2 linked regions of the Chryseolinea soli genome follow. Each later gene encodes a partner of the first gene's protein in a complex. Links are inferred from orthologs where the notes say so. Each region holds a gene or a part of one and is shown on either strand. Other genes may lie near its edges.

The links. Proteins that work in one complex are often made in the same cells at the same time.
Region 2: the proteins of D4L85_RS17730 (region 1) and uvrB are in contact, whole or in part, in a crystal structure (PDB 7EGT), measured with the Thermus thermophilus proteins. The link is inferred for Chryseolinea soli from one-to-one orthologs. Residues at the interface, in WP_096412145.1 of Thermus thermophilus: His654, Arg656, Phe657, Gln666, Asp668, Glu669, Lys680, Arg681, Leu682, Ser683, Lys685, Tyr686, Ala687; in WP_096411307.1 of Thermus thermophilus: Glu23, Leu25, Arg26, Asp27, Gly28, Glu29, Arg30, Phe31, Arg55, Glu326, Asp327, Phe328, Glu379, Ser382, Gln383, His398, Gly400, Arg401.

Annotation. Positions count from the first base shown.
Region 1 is NZ_CP032382.1:4,138,710-4,145,972, forward strand. Bases 1,311-4,273 are described here. They hold D4L85_RS17730 (ATP-dependent helicase), read right to left. Parts: upstream 3,940-4,273; coding sequence 1,681-3,939; downstream 1,311-1,680. Other genes in these bases: D4L85_RS17725 (IPT/TIG domain-containing protein), read right to left, coding at 1,311-1,576; tcmP (three-Cys-motif partner protein TcmP), read left to right, coding at 4,086-4,273. Also shown: D4L85_RS17720 (DUF4290 domain-containing protein), read right to left, coding at 1-175; more of D4L85_RS17725, read right to left, coding at 425-1,310; more of tcmP, read left to right, coding at 4,274-4,934; D4L85_RS17740 (DUF3109 family protein), read left to right, coding at 5,018-5,611; D4L85_RS17745 (hypothetical protein), read left to right, coding at 5,780-6,343; D4L85_RS17750 (hypothetical protein), read right to left, coding at 6,383-7,263. UniProt on the Escherichia coli protein: A helicase with DNA-dependent ATPase activity. Unwinds DNA duplexes with 3'-5' polarity. Translocates on single-stranded DNA with 3'-5' polarity. Initiates unwinding more efficiently from a nicked substrate than double-stranded DNA.
Region 2 is NZ_CP032382.1:298,263-306,355, reverse strand. The notes cover bases 3,287-6,282. They hold uvrB (excinuclease ABC subunit UvrB), read right to left. Parts: upstream 5,798-6,282; coding sequence 3,776-5,797; downstream 3,287-3,775. Other genes in these bases: D4L85_RS01050 (shikimate dehydrogenase family protein), read right to left, coding at 5,940-6,282; D4L85_RS01060 (PD-(D/E)XK nuclease family protein), read left to right, coding at 3,287-3,577. Outside these bases: D4L85_RS01065 (hypothetical protein), read left to right, coding at 199-606; more of D4L85_RS01060, read left to right, coding at 656-3,286; more of D4L85_RS01050, read right to left, coding at 6,283-6,683; D4L85_RS01045 (DUF368 domain-containing protein), read right to left, coding at 6,686-7,624; D4L85_RS01040 (phosphosulfolactate synthase), read right to left, coding at 7,635-8,093. UniProt on the Escherichia coli protein: The UvrABC repair system catalyzes the recognition and processing of DNA lesions. A damage recognition complex composed of 2 UvrA and 2 UvrB subunits scans DNA for abnormalities.

The DNA.
Region 1 (7,263 bases):
GTTGTTCTTTGATGCTGGGGGTAAGTTGTTTGATGAGCTCGATGAGGGTATAGGAGAGCTCTGTGCGCTTTTCGATGCTGGGAAGGCTTCTGATGTATTCTACCAGCTTTTGGACGTTGCGGCCATATTCTTTCAGAATAATATGCGGGCGCGATGAATTGTATTCTCCGATCATGATTTGTGTTGGCGTAAAATGTAAAAGCGTGTCGTTAATGTGACGAAAAAACGCGTTGGCTTATTAAAAATGAACTTGTAATTCGCGTATTACCTACGGTTTGGAACAGCAAGTATACTGTTTCGGTTCGAAAATCGAAAATCTGGCAGCCGCGAAATCGTTTAAACCGGAATAAAATTGAAATTTGGCTCTAGAGGCAGGAAAGATTGGGGCGATTTTTCCCCGACCTCAGCTTAAATCAAGACGGGGTCAATCAATGCCACCAGCAGGCATATACACGAAGAAATCCTTCAACGGTTGGTCGTTGGAGGTCTGGTTTCCGCCCCCCACGTAACCTTTGTCACCCAGACCGAAAAACAAGGGCGAATATCGTTGACCGCCGGGCAGACTTGCTTTCCGAGTCCATATGTTTTTGCTGACGTTGAACTCCCAAAGACCTTTGCCTTCGGTGCTGCAGTCGGCAGCGTAAACGCCATCATGCGTGGCAAACATCAAAAAAGTTTGGGCGGAGACACTCGCCTTTTGCGTCCATTGCTTCGTGACAGGATCGAATTCCCAAAGGGCAGAGCCGTTGCCGAGATAGCCCTTGGTGCTGGTGGCCAGGCCATAAATTTCGTAGGAGAAATCCAGTTCACCGGTGAATACTCCCTGGTTCGTCCAACTGTCGCCGGCGATATTGTATTTCCAGACGTTGTTATCGGAAAGCATGACATAGCCATCGTTGCCAATATTGAAGGCGATTATGGGGTATTTGTCGCCGCTGTTAGCCGTATAGGGATTTGATTTTATCGACCACGAATCGGAGTTCGCGTCGTAGACGTGCAGGTCGCCGCCGTAGGGCTCCAGCACAAATCCTTTTTCGTACGATCCCCAGCTGGCAAAGGAGCTGGCGAAGAACTCTTTATCGTAGATGGTTTTGGGTGTCCAGCTATTGTTGGTCGGATCAAATCGGTATAAAACGGCATCCTGGAGTGCCCCACCAACGCTAGCCTGCCCCAGCATGACAAATGCATAGCCCAGAGCGGTGAAGGTGATGGCATTATCGCTTTCTCCGGTTTGAGGGAGTGCTGCACGAGAAAACCACTGTCCGCAGGTCACGGTAAAGTCCGTGGCGCTGATCACCTGGCGTCCCTGGCTTTTAATGGAAATCTTTCCCGAGGTGCTGTTGACGGGTACGGTCACTGTCAATTCGGTGGCGGTGGCCGACGTCACCGTGGCGGGGGTGCCGTTAAAGCTCACTTCGTTGTCCAATAAGGTGGTGCTGAAATTCGAACCGGCGATCGTTACCTGCTGCCCAAAGTCGGCGACGCTCGGGGTGATCGTCAGGATGGAAGGTGACTTTTCTTCGTCGGAACAAGAGATCAGGAAACAACCGAGAAGGAAGAAGGCAGCTTTTTTCATTTAGGTCAAGAGGGTTTGTATGCCACGGGGGCAGACCATAAAAGTACATTACACCTCTTGAGCCTTGCTGTAAAAAATGATGCGAAAAAGTTTTATGTAAGATTTTATTCTACAATTCGAAGTTTCGCGAAGCTGAGCAAGAGCGTCTTCTCTCCGGCGGACCCGAAGTTGATGCGAGCCTTTCGGTCGGCACCACTCATGTCCATCTGCAGCACGGTGCCAAACCCAAACTTGGGATGCTCGACTTTCATGCCTTCTTTCAGAGCGGATGTGTCGCTGGGAGCAAAATCAGCTGGTGGTTTGTAGCCCGAGGGTGGTTTGCTCACCGGGGTGGAGGCAATGGTTTTCTTTATGCCATTCACCAGGGTTTTGGCATACTGACTGGTGGGTGGTGCTGACTCCAGACCACCGAACTTGCTGCTTACCTTGATGTAGGATTGATCCACGTCGTCAAGAAAACGACTCGGTTCGCAGTTCTTTAGCCGTCCGAAACGATAGCGGGTGAGTGCATACGACAGGAACAAGCGCTTCTCGGCACGGGTGATGGCGACGTAAAAAAGACGGCGTTCTTCCTCCAGTTCGGCGCGGCTGCTCAGCATCATTTGAGAAGGGAAGAGGTCTTCTTCCAGTCCCACGATATAGACATTCCGGAACTCCAGCCCCTTGGCCATGTGAATGGTCATGAGCGTGACTTTGTCGGGATCCTTGTCCTTGTCTTCGTCCTGGCCTGTGGCCAACGATATTTCCTGGAGGAAGGAGCCGAGGCTTTTTTCCTGGCGCTCCGGGTCCTCGACAAACCCCTTGATGGCGTTCAACAATTCCTGGACGTTTTCATGGCGGCTCAGGCCTTCCACGGTCTTGTCTTCATAGAGTTCGCGTAGCAGCCCGGAGCCTTTGGCAATTTCGAAAGCGGCGTCAAAGGCATCCTTGCGCTCGACCTCCAGCGTAAACCGTTTGATCATAGCCACAAAATCCTCGATGGGTGCCGCAGATCGGCCACCCACAAAGTGTCCGGCATTTTGCAAAACATCCCAGATGGTCATGCTATGATCGTTCGCCGCCACCACGATCTTATCTACCGTGGAATCGCCAATGCCCCGTTTGGGCAAATTGATGATACGGCGAAAGGAGGCTTCGTCCTGTTGGTTAAGGACATAACGCATATAGGCCAGCAGGTCCTTGACCTCCTTGCGTTGATAGAAGGAGAGACCGCCCACCATTTTATACTTGATGTTCATGCTGCGCAGGGCCTCTTCAATGGCCCGCGACTGGCTATTGGTGCGGTAGAGAATGGCAAAGTCGCTGAACTTGAGCTGGTGCTGCATGCGCTCCTGGAAGATGGAGCCGGCTATCAGCTTGCCCTCTTCTTTGTCGGATACGGCCTTGATCAGCTCGATGAGGGGGCCTTGCTCGTTGGCCGTCCACACATTTTTGGGGAGCTGCGCCCGGTTCTTTTTGATGACCGAGTTTGCCGCCTCCACGATGTTTTGCGTGGAGCGGTAGTTCTGCTCCAGTTTGATCACCTTCAAATCCGGGTAGTCGCGCTCGAAGTTCAGGATGTTGGTGATGTCCGCACCGCGGAAAGCATAGATACTTTGCGCATCGTCGCCCACCACGCAGATGTTCTGCCGCACGGCGGCGAGCTTACGGATGATGTAGTATTGACACAAGTTGGTGTCCTGGAACTCATCCACCAGGACGTAATGAATCCGTTGCTGGTATTTGTTGAGCACTTCCAGGTGTTCTTTGAAAAGCTTGTCGGTGTTGAACAACAGGTCGTCGAAATCCATGGAGCCGGCGCGGAAGGTGCGCAGGGCATAGGCTTTATAGATCTTGCCGATCTCGGGACGCAGGTTGGCGGCGTCGTCGCCCATGAGTTCGGCGTTTTGCAGATAGTCTTCCCAACTGATGAGGCTGTTCTTGGCGGCGGAGATGCGGTTGTAGACGGTGCTGGCCTTGTAGGCGGTGTCGTCCAATCCCATTTCCTTCACGATGTTCTTGATGAGCGTTTTGGAATCGTCGGTATCGTAGATCGTGAAATTGTTCGGGTATCCCAGGTGATGGGCTTCGGCGCGGAGGATGCGGGCAAACACGGAGTGGAAGGTGCCCATCCACAGGTTGCGGGCATCGTGGCCCACCACTTTTTCGATGCGCTCGCGCATTTCGCGCGCGGCCTTGTTGGTGAAAGTGAGGGACATGATGTTGAACGCGTCCACCCCTTTGTTCATCAGTTGGGCGATGCGGAAGGTGAGCACGCGGGTTTTGCCCGAGCCGGCGCCGGCGATGAGCATACAAGGTCCTTCGGTATTGACAACCCCTTCGCGTTGGGGCTCATTTAAACTATCGAGATAATCCGTCGTCATATGGGCTGCAAGTTAGAGTAGAGATTCGGGAATGCCCGGCATGCCGTGTTTTTTTATCACGGTTTTTCAGATACTTCCCGCCGGCCTTTCACAGACCGCTTTGTCTTTTTATTTTTGATAACGAAAAACGCTAAACATAAAACTTTTTGAACGTAAAAACGCCCGTCGCTCCGCTGAATTTTCAAGCCGATGGATTGAGCATCACCGCCGCCGAACCCTGGTTTAAAGTAAAGGTTCAACTTGTTCAGCGTTACCTACAGGCCTTCATCATGAACGCCGCGGCCAAGGCCGATGAAATTATTTTTGTTGACGCATTTTCCGGTAGCGGGCTCTATTCCACAGGTCATCAAAAAGCGATCTTTCCCAGCGTTGCACTCGCCACGCTGGCCGGCGATCTTCCCATTCATCGGTGGATATTTTGTGAGCGCGACCCGGAACAGGCCTACGCCCTGCAGGTGCGCGTGAAGAAATACGGGCCTGAAAAAAACGTCTCTGTCTTTTCCGATGCGTTGCCGGAACTGACCGACCGCTTCAGAACTTCCCTACCAACATCAAAACGGGGCCATAAAGTTGCAGTCCTCTGCCTGGTCGACCCGTTTTCGCTGGACATGCCCTTGGGGCTCATGGAGAAGTGGTCTGCGCTGGGCTTTAGCTTTGTGGTGCCGTTCACCTTCGTCCTCAACGACCGGCTCACCTACCAGCACTACACCGAAGACCATCCCGACACCTTGCGAAAGTATATCGGGGGCACGGGGTTCGACAGTTTATCGAAAGTGACCAGCAACATCCAATTCTACAAACATTTGGTGCGCCTCTATCAAAACAACATGCTGGTGATGGGCATGAACACGGCGTTGTCGGTGCACAAACTGGAGTCGCATCTCATCAACCTGCCCGTCTTCTATATGGGATTTTTCTCCCGGCAATTCTCCGCCCAGGCCATTCAGCGCGATGTGAATGTGAGCGAGCATTTGCAATTCGACTTATTTGGTTGAGGATGGATGTTGCCCTTAAGGCCCAGGGGGTTGTCTTGAAAAAATGATGAACATACGCGGCATTGTCCGTACCTTTACGAACTATGATGAAAATTGGAGAAATTTTGGTTTCTGACGACATCCGCGACAAGGAGTTTGTCTGCAACCTAGAGAAGTGCAAAGGTGCCTGCTGCGTGGAGGGTGATTTCGGTGCCCCCCTGTCGAAAGAGGAGATCCCCATTCTCGACGAGATTTATCCCAAAATCAAAAAATACCTATCGCCGGAAGGCATCAAGGAAATCGAGAAACACGGCACCCACGTGGTAGACGACGAAGGCGAGCTTTGCACGCCCGTGATCGCCGGCCGCGAATGCGTGTATGCGATCTACGACAAAAAAGGAATTCTAAAGTGCGGCATCGAAGAAGCTTACAATGACGGCGTGGTTGATTGGAAAAAACCGATTTCCTGCCATCTCTATCCCATCCGTGTAACCCAGAAGAAAAACTTCGAGGCCCTCAACTATCATAAGTGGCATATCTGCTCGCCAGCCTGTGCATTGGGAAAAGAATTGCAGGTGCCGGTCTACAAGTTTCTGAAGGGCCCCCTGGTCCGTAAATACGGGGAAGCGTGGTACAAGGAATTGGAAGACACCATCGAGCAGCATCCTAAGCCTGCGCCGAAGAAGCCAAAAACCTGAACTTGCGTTAATAAAATGTGACTGCCTTGATACGTTGTTGATTTAGCATAAAGTTGAGGGAGAGCTCATCATAGAGCGAAATCTTTATAGAATCGTTGGTCAAAATATGGATGTTGTCCCCCCACCAGATACAGCCCTATAAATAGCAATATAATATCGCTTTAGAATATGCATTGTCCCTGGAAAAACAAGCTGCAATGGCTTGTCCTAACGATGTTTACATTTTTGTCATGCTCTAAAGAGCGAAAGGAAGTTTTGATCGAAATGTCAGGGAGATTGTCCGTAGATCAAGAAAACTTTAAAGCGGCTATTAACTTATTAAATGAAATGCAAAATTTGGAATATTTGTCTTATGAAAACGGCAAGTATACCGTTTGGATTAAGAAGGATGCGCTCGATCTTGAAACATTTTATGATTTAGAGCTAGAAGAGGTATCTGACCTTGAAGCGATAAGAAAGAATAGAATTAAGAAAAGTCAGATTGAGCGACTTAAATTTTTGCTAGAAGAGTTGAACTGCATAGGAATAAGAACGTATTTAAGGCTTGATGACAAGTCCCTCCCGTTCGAATCAACAAATTTTCTATACCTGCGGCACGATCTCGGTGGTTACTATTTTCATTTTTATAAATCGAAGGCAACTGCCAAGGATAAGTTGAGATTAGAGAAATCTGGCATGGGTTCATTTTTGAATGATTCGGTGGCAGTTTACTACCATCGTTCTGTATTTTGATTAAACTGGGTCGAAACGGTTCCCTGACCATACATCTTCCTAAAGTTTTGGTGCGAACCACAAAAATCCAGCGGCTGCCACGAGGGCCAGGAAGAAATACAACGCTGGGAGTTCCTTCTGCACCAACACCTGCTCTCCACTCGAATCGCCGGTCGTCGACACCAACTGATTTTGCTCGCGCTGTGCGTTTTGCCGCAGCGAATTCCAACTTCCCTTTTCACTCACGTAATAATGAAGCGAAGACGCGTCCGTTTGAAGCGAGTGCCAGCCCGGTGTTCCAGCCCAGAGCTGTCCATGCCACGCATCGTCCAGCCGTTCGTCTTCCCGCAGCGGCAGCTGGGTCGTGTCGGCGAAAAGAGTTGGATTAGGTTGGGATGACAGTAGGGTTGTTTGCAAGGGTTCGTCGGTGTACCACGGAAAGGGTGTGGTGATTTGTATGGACGATGCCTGCGTGGCGCGACGCGATAATTTTTCGATCACCGGCGACCAAAACGCGCCATAGCCCACGGAGTCGCCGGATAAAGTCATGCGATAAGTTTCCTGGAGCAATTGAAATCCAAGCTTGCCCGCTCCGGAGAAAGCATACCCGGTCAGTATGCCACTCTTGTTTTGCACGAGCGATTGAACCGTGGAATTATTTTGGAGGCGCGCCGGTAGCGCGGGTAATGTGATGGCTTTGCCTTGCAAGGCAATGGTGGCGCTATCCGTTTTTACCGGTGTGAGGATGAAAGGGAAAAGATCGTCGGGTTTGGTCTTCGTGGCGTGGGGTAGGATGAGGACCCCCAGTCCCGCGTGAACGGACGCTTTCAGAATATTCTTCTCACCGGCGGAGAGTTTTTGTAAAGCGCCGTCATCCATGATGAGAAGATCTGTTTCCTCAAGCACATCATGTGTAAGCCGGTTGATCTGGGTCGGTTGCC
Region 2 (8,093 bases), 3.8 Mb from region 1 along the record:
ATATCCGCGAAATTTAGTGTATCTCAAAAGTTGGATATTTTTTTTCCAAGCCACGGCTTGGGCGGGTGTACGCATGGCGACGTTGTCACTCCAATAGTACTTTGAATGTACCGCCCATTGCCCCCAACGCCACCGCAACAGGCCCAAAATCCTGGCCTCAAACTTGTAATTCTACCGGTAACACCAATGTTCAAAGTTATGAAACGGTCGTTGCCCTATGTTGCTGTGTTTGCCTTGTTCAGCCTTTTCGCTTGTGATGTTTACACCGTGGAGCCTCGCTACGACGTGCGCGATAATCTGACCGGCAATTACGAGATGGAAGAATATAGCGACATGTATAACGATCTCTCTTACTATCAGATCTATATCCGGAAGTCTGCCTATGCAGGGGAGATTTATATCGATAACTTTTATGCATCCGATGTTTTGGTACATGCCTCGGTATCCTACGACCGCGTCATCATCCCTTATCAGGAAGTGAACGGCTACGCCATAGAAGGCACGGGTACCGTTTACGGGAGCACGCTTTCCCTGACCTATAGCGTCAAGGACCTCTACAATCACGCCCCTGCCGACTTTTGTAAATCTACCGCCAACCGGTATTGAGGCGTTGATTTATTCAACGGGATAGCCGTTCTTTCAGGATTGATTTAGCATGAAGCCATTCCTGTACGAACTCGCGGAAACCCTCTATAAGAACTACCGTCCCTTGGATGCGTTGACGGTGATTTTTCCAAACCGCCGGGCCGTGCTGTATTTTCGCAAACACCTGAGCGTGTTCCTGGAACGGCCCACGTTTGCGCCCAGGCTCATCACCATCGAAGACTTTATTGCCGACCTCACGGAGCTGAAAGTTCCGGACAAGCTCGAGCTGATCCATCGCCTGTTCAAGACGCATTTTGAGTTGCTGAAAAAATCGCCGGAGACCGCCAGCGAACCCTTCGACAAATTCTATTTCTGGGGCGACATGCTGCTGCGCGATTTCGACGAGGTCGACAAATACCTCGTCAACCCAGGCCAACTGTTTCAGGACCTGAGTCACCAAAAAGAACTCGATTCCAGCTTCGACTATCTCACCGACGAACAACGCGAATTCCTAAAGACCTTCTGGGGTAGCTTTGAAGAACACTTAACGGGAAACAAGCGAAAGTTCCTGACCGTATGGAATCAACTTTTCTCCCTGTACACCCGCTTCGGTCAGGCCTTGTTGGCCGAGGGCCTCGCCTATGAGGGCATGTTGCATCGCCACGTAGCCGAAAATCTATCCGAAGGCATGGCGCAACGCGTGAAGGGAAAGTCGTTGGTGTTTGCGGGCTTCAACGCACTCACCAAAGCCGAAGAAAAGATCATGTCCTTTTTTGTGGACCGCGGCATGGCCAACATCTATTGGGACTTGGATGAGTATTACGTCAACAACAACACCCAGGAAGCCGGCAAGTTTTTCCGTGAATACCAGCAACACCCCGTGTTGGGAAAGACCTTTTCAAAAGATATACCGTCGCATTTCACAGCCGTGTTGCAGTCGGGTAAGGATGCCGGACAGCCGAAATCCATCCGTGTCTTTGGTGCCGCGCAGCCGGTGGGGCAGGCCAAGGTGATGGCGCAGGTCTTGCGTGAGCAGCTAGCAGCGGGCATCGACCCGGAGGACACGCTCATCGTGCTGCCCGACGAAAAGCTCCTGCTGCCCGTATTGCATGGCCTTTCGGCCGATGTGGAAAAGCTCAACATCACCATGGGTTTTCCCGTGAGCAGCACACCGCTGTACAACCTGGTGGAATTGTTGATCGAGATGCAGATCGGCGCCCGTCACGACCAATTCAATCACCGCCAGGTGCTGGCCTTGCTGGGCCATCCCTACGTGGTCGCAGCCGATGCTGCCGTGGCCAATGCAAAGCGCAAGGAGATCCTGAGCAACAACTGGGTGCACGTTCACCGGAACTTCCTGGCGTCTGCCGTACCCCTTCATCGCCTGATCTTCACCATGGCCGATGCGAACATCATCGGCTATCTCCAGGACATCGTCATGGAAATCGGACGCATGACCGGCATCACGACCTTCGACAAGGAATATGCGTTTCACTTCGTGAAGCTGTTGAACCGGATGGAAGATGTCATGGGCAATGACATGGAAGAAGAACATTCCCCCTCAACTTCTGAGGAAGAAGCTCCGGCGCGAACCCGCACCAAGTCTGTCGTGCTGAAATCTTTTTTGCGTCTTTTTCGTCAACTCATCCAGGCCTACAAGATACCCTTCACAGGCGAGCCTTTGAAAGGCTTGCAGGTCATGGGCGTATTGGAAACGCGTAACCTGGATTATAAAAACGTGTTCATCCTCTCGCTCAACGAGGGGGCTTTCCCTTCGTCGGCCGGCAAAGGATCCTACATTCCGTTCAACATCCGCAGAGCCTATAGTCTGCCCACCGTCGAGCACCAGGATGCCATGTATGCGTATCTTTTTTATCGCGTCCTGCAACGGGCAGAGAACGTCTTCCTGTTCTACAATGCCGAAACCGATGTGCTGGGGCAAGGCGAAATGAGCCGCTACCTGCAACAACTGATGTACGAAAGCGGCCTGCACCTCGAAAAGAAAATACTGCACAACCCCGTACAACCCACACCCATCACGCCCATCACCGTAGAAAAAAATGAAGACGTGATGCAAACCCTGGCGCGCCTGAGCGAAGGCAACAGCATGTTCCGCGGCCTGTCGCCTTCCGCCCTCAACACCTACATGGAGTGCCGCCTGCGCTTCTACTTCCGCCAGGTGGCGCGCATCCGAGAACCCGACGCCGTCGAAGAAGACCTGGATGCCCGCATCCTCGGTAACTTCCTGCACGACGTCATGGAACATTTCTACAAACGCCTCCGCGAACAAAAGAAAAGCAAGCATATCGAGGCTGCGGATTTTGATCACGCCGGTTTGCGCATCGATCAACTCATTGACGAAGTATTCATAAAGGCCTATGGACTGGAGCCCGGCAAGGCGGTCGTCTACGAAGGCCAACGTCTCGTGGTGCGCGAAGTGGTAAAACGCTTTGCCCACCGCATCATCGAAATGGACAAGGCCTATGCCCCGTTCACGATGGAAGCTGTGGAGCAGGAGGGCATGTTGTATCAAGTGCCCATTGGCAAACCTCCGGGCCATGTGTTGCTCAGCGGAAAGATCGACCGCGTAGATCGCAAAGACGATGTCTTGCGCGTGATCGACTATAAAACCGGTAAAGACAAATTGGATTTCGACAGCGTGGAGTCCCTGTTTGTTCGCGACGGCAAACGCAACAAGGCCGCTTTCCAAACTCTGCTCTACGCCCTGCTCTACCGCGCCAACGCAAGTCACCGCGGCACACGCATCGTCCCCGGCCTCATCAACCGGATGAACCTGTTCGATGATGATTTTAAATTTGGATTGAAAGTAGGGCGGGAGTATGTCACCGATGTCGACCCCTTGTTACCGGAATTTGAGCAGCGACTGAAAATAACATTGGAAGAGCTTTTCGATATTGAAACTCCCTTCGATCAGACCACGGATCCGGAGATTTGCCGGAATTGTCCGTATCAGGGGATTTGTTATCGGTGAGGGTATTGTCTTAACAATGTTTTGTGTGATGCGAAGCGTGTCGTTCTTAATAATGTTTCCGTGATGCGAATGTTGTTGGTGAAGAACACCAACAACGGCGGGTCGCCCATATTGGTGTTCTTCAGCAACATGAATTGGACACAAATCAATCCCTCATCAGCCGAATTTTGACATCCGGCGCATAGCTGCTTCGCACCATTAGACCTTCGTCTCCAAAAGTTTCTGAATCGCCATATATTCATCGCGCAACTTCGCCGCCTCCATGAACTCCAATTCCTTGGCAGCCTTCTCCATCGCCCTCCGCGTACGGTCCGCCATTTTTGTAAGCTCATCCTTGCTGAGATAAGCCACCACCGGATCAGCAGCCAACGTAGCCTCTTCGTCCTCCACATAATATTTGTGCGTCTTCTTGGAGTCGGCCACTTTGGTTTGGCCCAGGATGTTGCCCTTCGATTTCAGGACCGTGCGTGGCGTAATACCGTTTGCTGTGTTGTAATCCCGCTGGATCGTGCGACGGCGATTCGTTTCATCAATGGCCAGTTGCATAGATTCTGTGATGCTGTCGGCATACATGATCACGCGGCCTTGGTCATTGCGGGCGGCGCGGCCAATGGTCTGCACCAGCGAGCGTTGGTTTCGGAGGAAGCCTTCTTTGTCGGCATCCAGGATGGCGACGAGGGAGACTTCGGGCAGGTCAAGTCCTTCGCGCAGCAGGTTCACGCCCACGAGAACGTCGAAGACACCCAAACGCAATTCGCGCAAGATCTCTACGCGATCCAGGGTGGTCACTTCCGAGTGGATGTACCGGCATTTCACGCCCACCCGGTCCATGTACTTGGTCAACTCCTCGGCCATGCGTTTGGTGAGGGTGGTCACCAGCACGCGTTCGTGTTTCTTCACGCGCTCGTCGATCTCTTCCAACAGATCGTCGATCTGGTTTTTGCTGGGGCGCACATCGATCTCGGGGTCTAGCAAGCCAGTGGGGCGAATGATTTGCTCCACCACCACACCTTCCGATTTGCGCAGCTCGTATTCCGACGGCGTCGCGCTCACATAAACCGTCTGGTTGAGGAGTGTCTCAAATTCATTGAACGTGAGGGGCCGGTTGTCCAGTGCCGAGGGCAAGCGAAAACCATAGTCGACCAGGTTCACTTTGCGCGAGCGGTCGCCGCCCCACATGGCGCGGACCTGGGGCACCGTGACGTGACTTTCGTCGATCACCATCAGGAAATCGTCGGGGAAATAATCGATCAGGCAGAAGGGGCGATCGCCGGGTCGTCGCCGGTCGAAATAGCGGCTGTAGTTTTCGATGCCCGAACAGTATCCCAGCTCGCGCATCATCTCGATATCAAACTCCGTACGTTCTTTCAAGCGTTTTGCTTCCAGGTGGCGGCGATCGGCTTCAAACATATTCACTTGCGCCACCATGTCGTCCTGGATCTCGCGGATGGCTTGATGCAACGATTCCTTCCCCGTCACAAACAAGTTGGCCGGGAAGATGGTGACGATGGATTCGTCCGAGATCTTTTTGCCGCTCACGGGGTCGATGCGCTGAATGGATTCGATCTCATCGCCCCAGAAGTAAATGCGGATGGCATAGTCGGCATAGGCCAGAAATACGTCCACTGTATCGCCCTTCACCCGGAAGGTGCCGCGTTTAAATTCGACTTCGGTGCGGTTATACAAAATGTCCACCAGGGCAAACAAAAGCTTGTTGCGCACAATGGTCTCGCCGGTTTTTAGCTTGATCACGTTCTTGCCAAATTCTTCCGGGTTGCCGATACCATAGATACAGGATACGGAAGCTACGACGATCACATCGCGCCGGCCGGTCAATAGCGAAGAGGTTGCGCTGAGGCGGAGCTTTTCGATTTCTTCGTTGATGGAAAGATCTTTTTCAATATATAATCCGGAAGATGGAATGAAGGCCTCCGGCTGGTAGTAGTCGTAGTAGGAGATAAAATACTCCACGGCATTTTCGGGAAAGAACTGTTTGAACTCCCCGTACAACTGGGCGGCCAGCGTTTTGTTGTGACTGAGGATCAAGGTTGGGCGGTTGGTGCGGGCAATCACGTTGGCCATCGTAAACGTCTTGCCCGATCCGGTAACGCCCAGCAGGGTCTGGTGTTGCTCACCGGCCTCTACGCCCTTCGTTAGTTGTTCGATGGCCCGGGGTTGGTCGCCGGTCGGTTCGTATTCACTGCTGAGCTTGAAATCCATAGGCTGAAGATAATTTCGGGGATTGATGTTTGGGATAACTTCCTTAACGCATACGTCAACGTCAAGTTAGTGGTTCCGGTCAAACAATAAAAAAATCGCTTCCGTTGCCAGAAGCGATTTCATTTTTTTAACCGGGTAGGTGTCAGTTATTCCAGATCGTCCACGATTTTTCAGCTTGGACGTGCAGCATTTCCAGACCATTCTTGATGGTGGCGCCGCGCATCTCTGCTTTTTGCAAAAACATGGTGCGTGCTGGGTTATAGATCAGGTCGTATACGTAATGGTCGGGACCGATGTGCTCGTTGTCGATCGGCGGCATGGTCTCGGTGTTGGGGCTCATGCCCAGGGGCGTGGTGTTGATGATGAGCAGCGACTCGCTGATGAGTTTGGGGTTGGCTTCCAGGTCGGCGTAGGTGTAGTTTCCTTTTTTTGCTTCACGCGAAACCACCTTATAATCGATCTTCATTTTTTTCAGCGCCTCTTGAACCGCCTTCGAAGAGCCGCCAGTGCCCAGGATGAGGGCTTTAAATGTTTTTCCTTCGGGAAGCCATTTCACGATGGTTTCATAAAAGGCATCCGAATCCGTGTTAAAGCCTTTCAGCTTGCCGTCTTTGATCTTGATCACGTTCACTGCGCCGATCTTTTTAGCAAACCCGTCTACTTCGTCCAAGTACTTCAGCACCTGTTCTTTGTAGGGGATGGTCACGTTCAGGCCGGTGAGGCCTTTGGTTTCTTTTAACAATGCTTCAATATCCGTGATGTTGGAGAGGGGGAACAATTCGTAGTGATAGTCGCGAAGTCCTTCGCGGAAGAATTTTTCATCGAAATAAGCCTTTGAAAACGAGTGGCTAACGGTGGCACCGATTAGCCCGAATACTTTTTCCATGTTCAGAGTTTTGTTTTAAGTCTTGCTGAAATCTTTTCTACTAATACCATGATGAAAACGCCGATGGCCATCATCAAAATGGCCTGAAAAACCTGTGGGTCCTTGCCGGTAACTGCCACATAATGCCAGGGCAAAATGCTCTTATCCCACACGGGTACTTGCTGGCCTCTGTTGTTGGTCACAAATTCCATGACCTGGCGCCACGGCCACAACTTGTTGAGGGTGCCTAGCATCAACCCGGCCAGCAAAGCTACGGTTGCGCCATGATAGTTGTCTACTACCCACCCCAAAATTCTGGAAAACCCCAATAGTCCGGCAACGCATCCCAGGCTGAATACCAGCAACATAGGTAATTGGAAGTTGGTAATGGCGTTGATGATATACCGGTATTTCCCGATAATAAGCAGGATAAACCCCCCGGAAATTCCAGGCAACAACATGCCACAAGCGGCCACCATTCCTGCGAAAAAGGCGAGCCAGAGGGCGTCGGGGGTGTGAAACGCGGGTAAAATCGATAGGCCATAGGCGATGGCGGTGCCTGCTGCGAGCGCAATGACGATGCCGCCGTTCCATTTCTTTATCTCCCTGAGCATCAGGGTGACCGAAATGGCAATCAGGCCAAAAAAGAAGGCTGAAGTGGCCACAGGATGGCGCGTGGAAAGGTAGATCATGCCCTTGGCAGCCGTAAAGATGCTGGTGATGATGCCCAGAAAGATGGTCAATAAAAAATTGCCGTTGATTTTCTCCCAAAATCCCGCAAAATCGCGGTTTTTCAACATTTGAAGGGCTTTCCGGTCGATGGCCTGCAGCGAGGCGATAAGCTCGTTGTAGATGCCCGTGAGCAAGGCCGTGGTGCCGCCGGAAACGCCGGGTATAACGTCGGTGGCTCCCATACTTATGCCTTTCAAGTAAAGGAGGATATAGTCTTTGGGTCTTCTCAAATCGGTATGCTTAGTCTACCTCGAAGGGCGGCGCCGTGTTGGTGTTCTTCTTTTCTATACCGAGGAAGTGCAAGAAGGTGTCACCTCGTAGACCTAATCGTATGGTTTCCAGGGGAATAACTTCTTCTGGAGAGATATTGCCCAGGTTCACGTTGGCGCCCAGCAGTTTGATGAACCACACTTGTTGTGCCTTTTGGGGAGCTTCCCAAATGATCTTTTCAAAGGGGATTTTCGTGAGAATTTCTTGCACCAGACCGGAACGTACCTCTCCGGTGGACCGGAACAGGCCTACATTTCCGCCTTCGCGGGCTTCGCCGATCACTTTCCAGGCGCCGGCGTCTAACTCTTTCTGCATCAGCTCGATCCACATGTAGGGCGGGATGATCTTGTCCGCGTCCTTAGACCCCACTTCCGAAAGCACGGTTACCTGGTCGGCCAGCTTCGTGATGTAGTCGCATTTCTTGTCGTG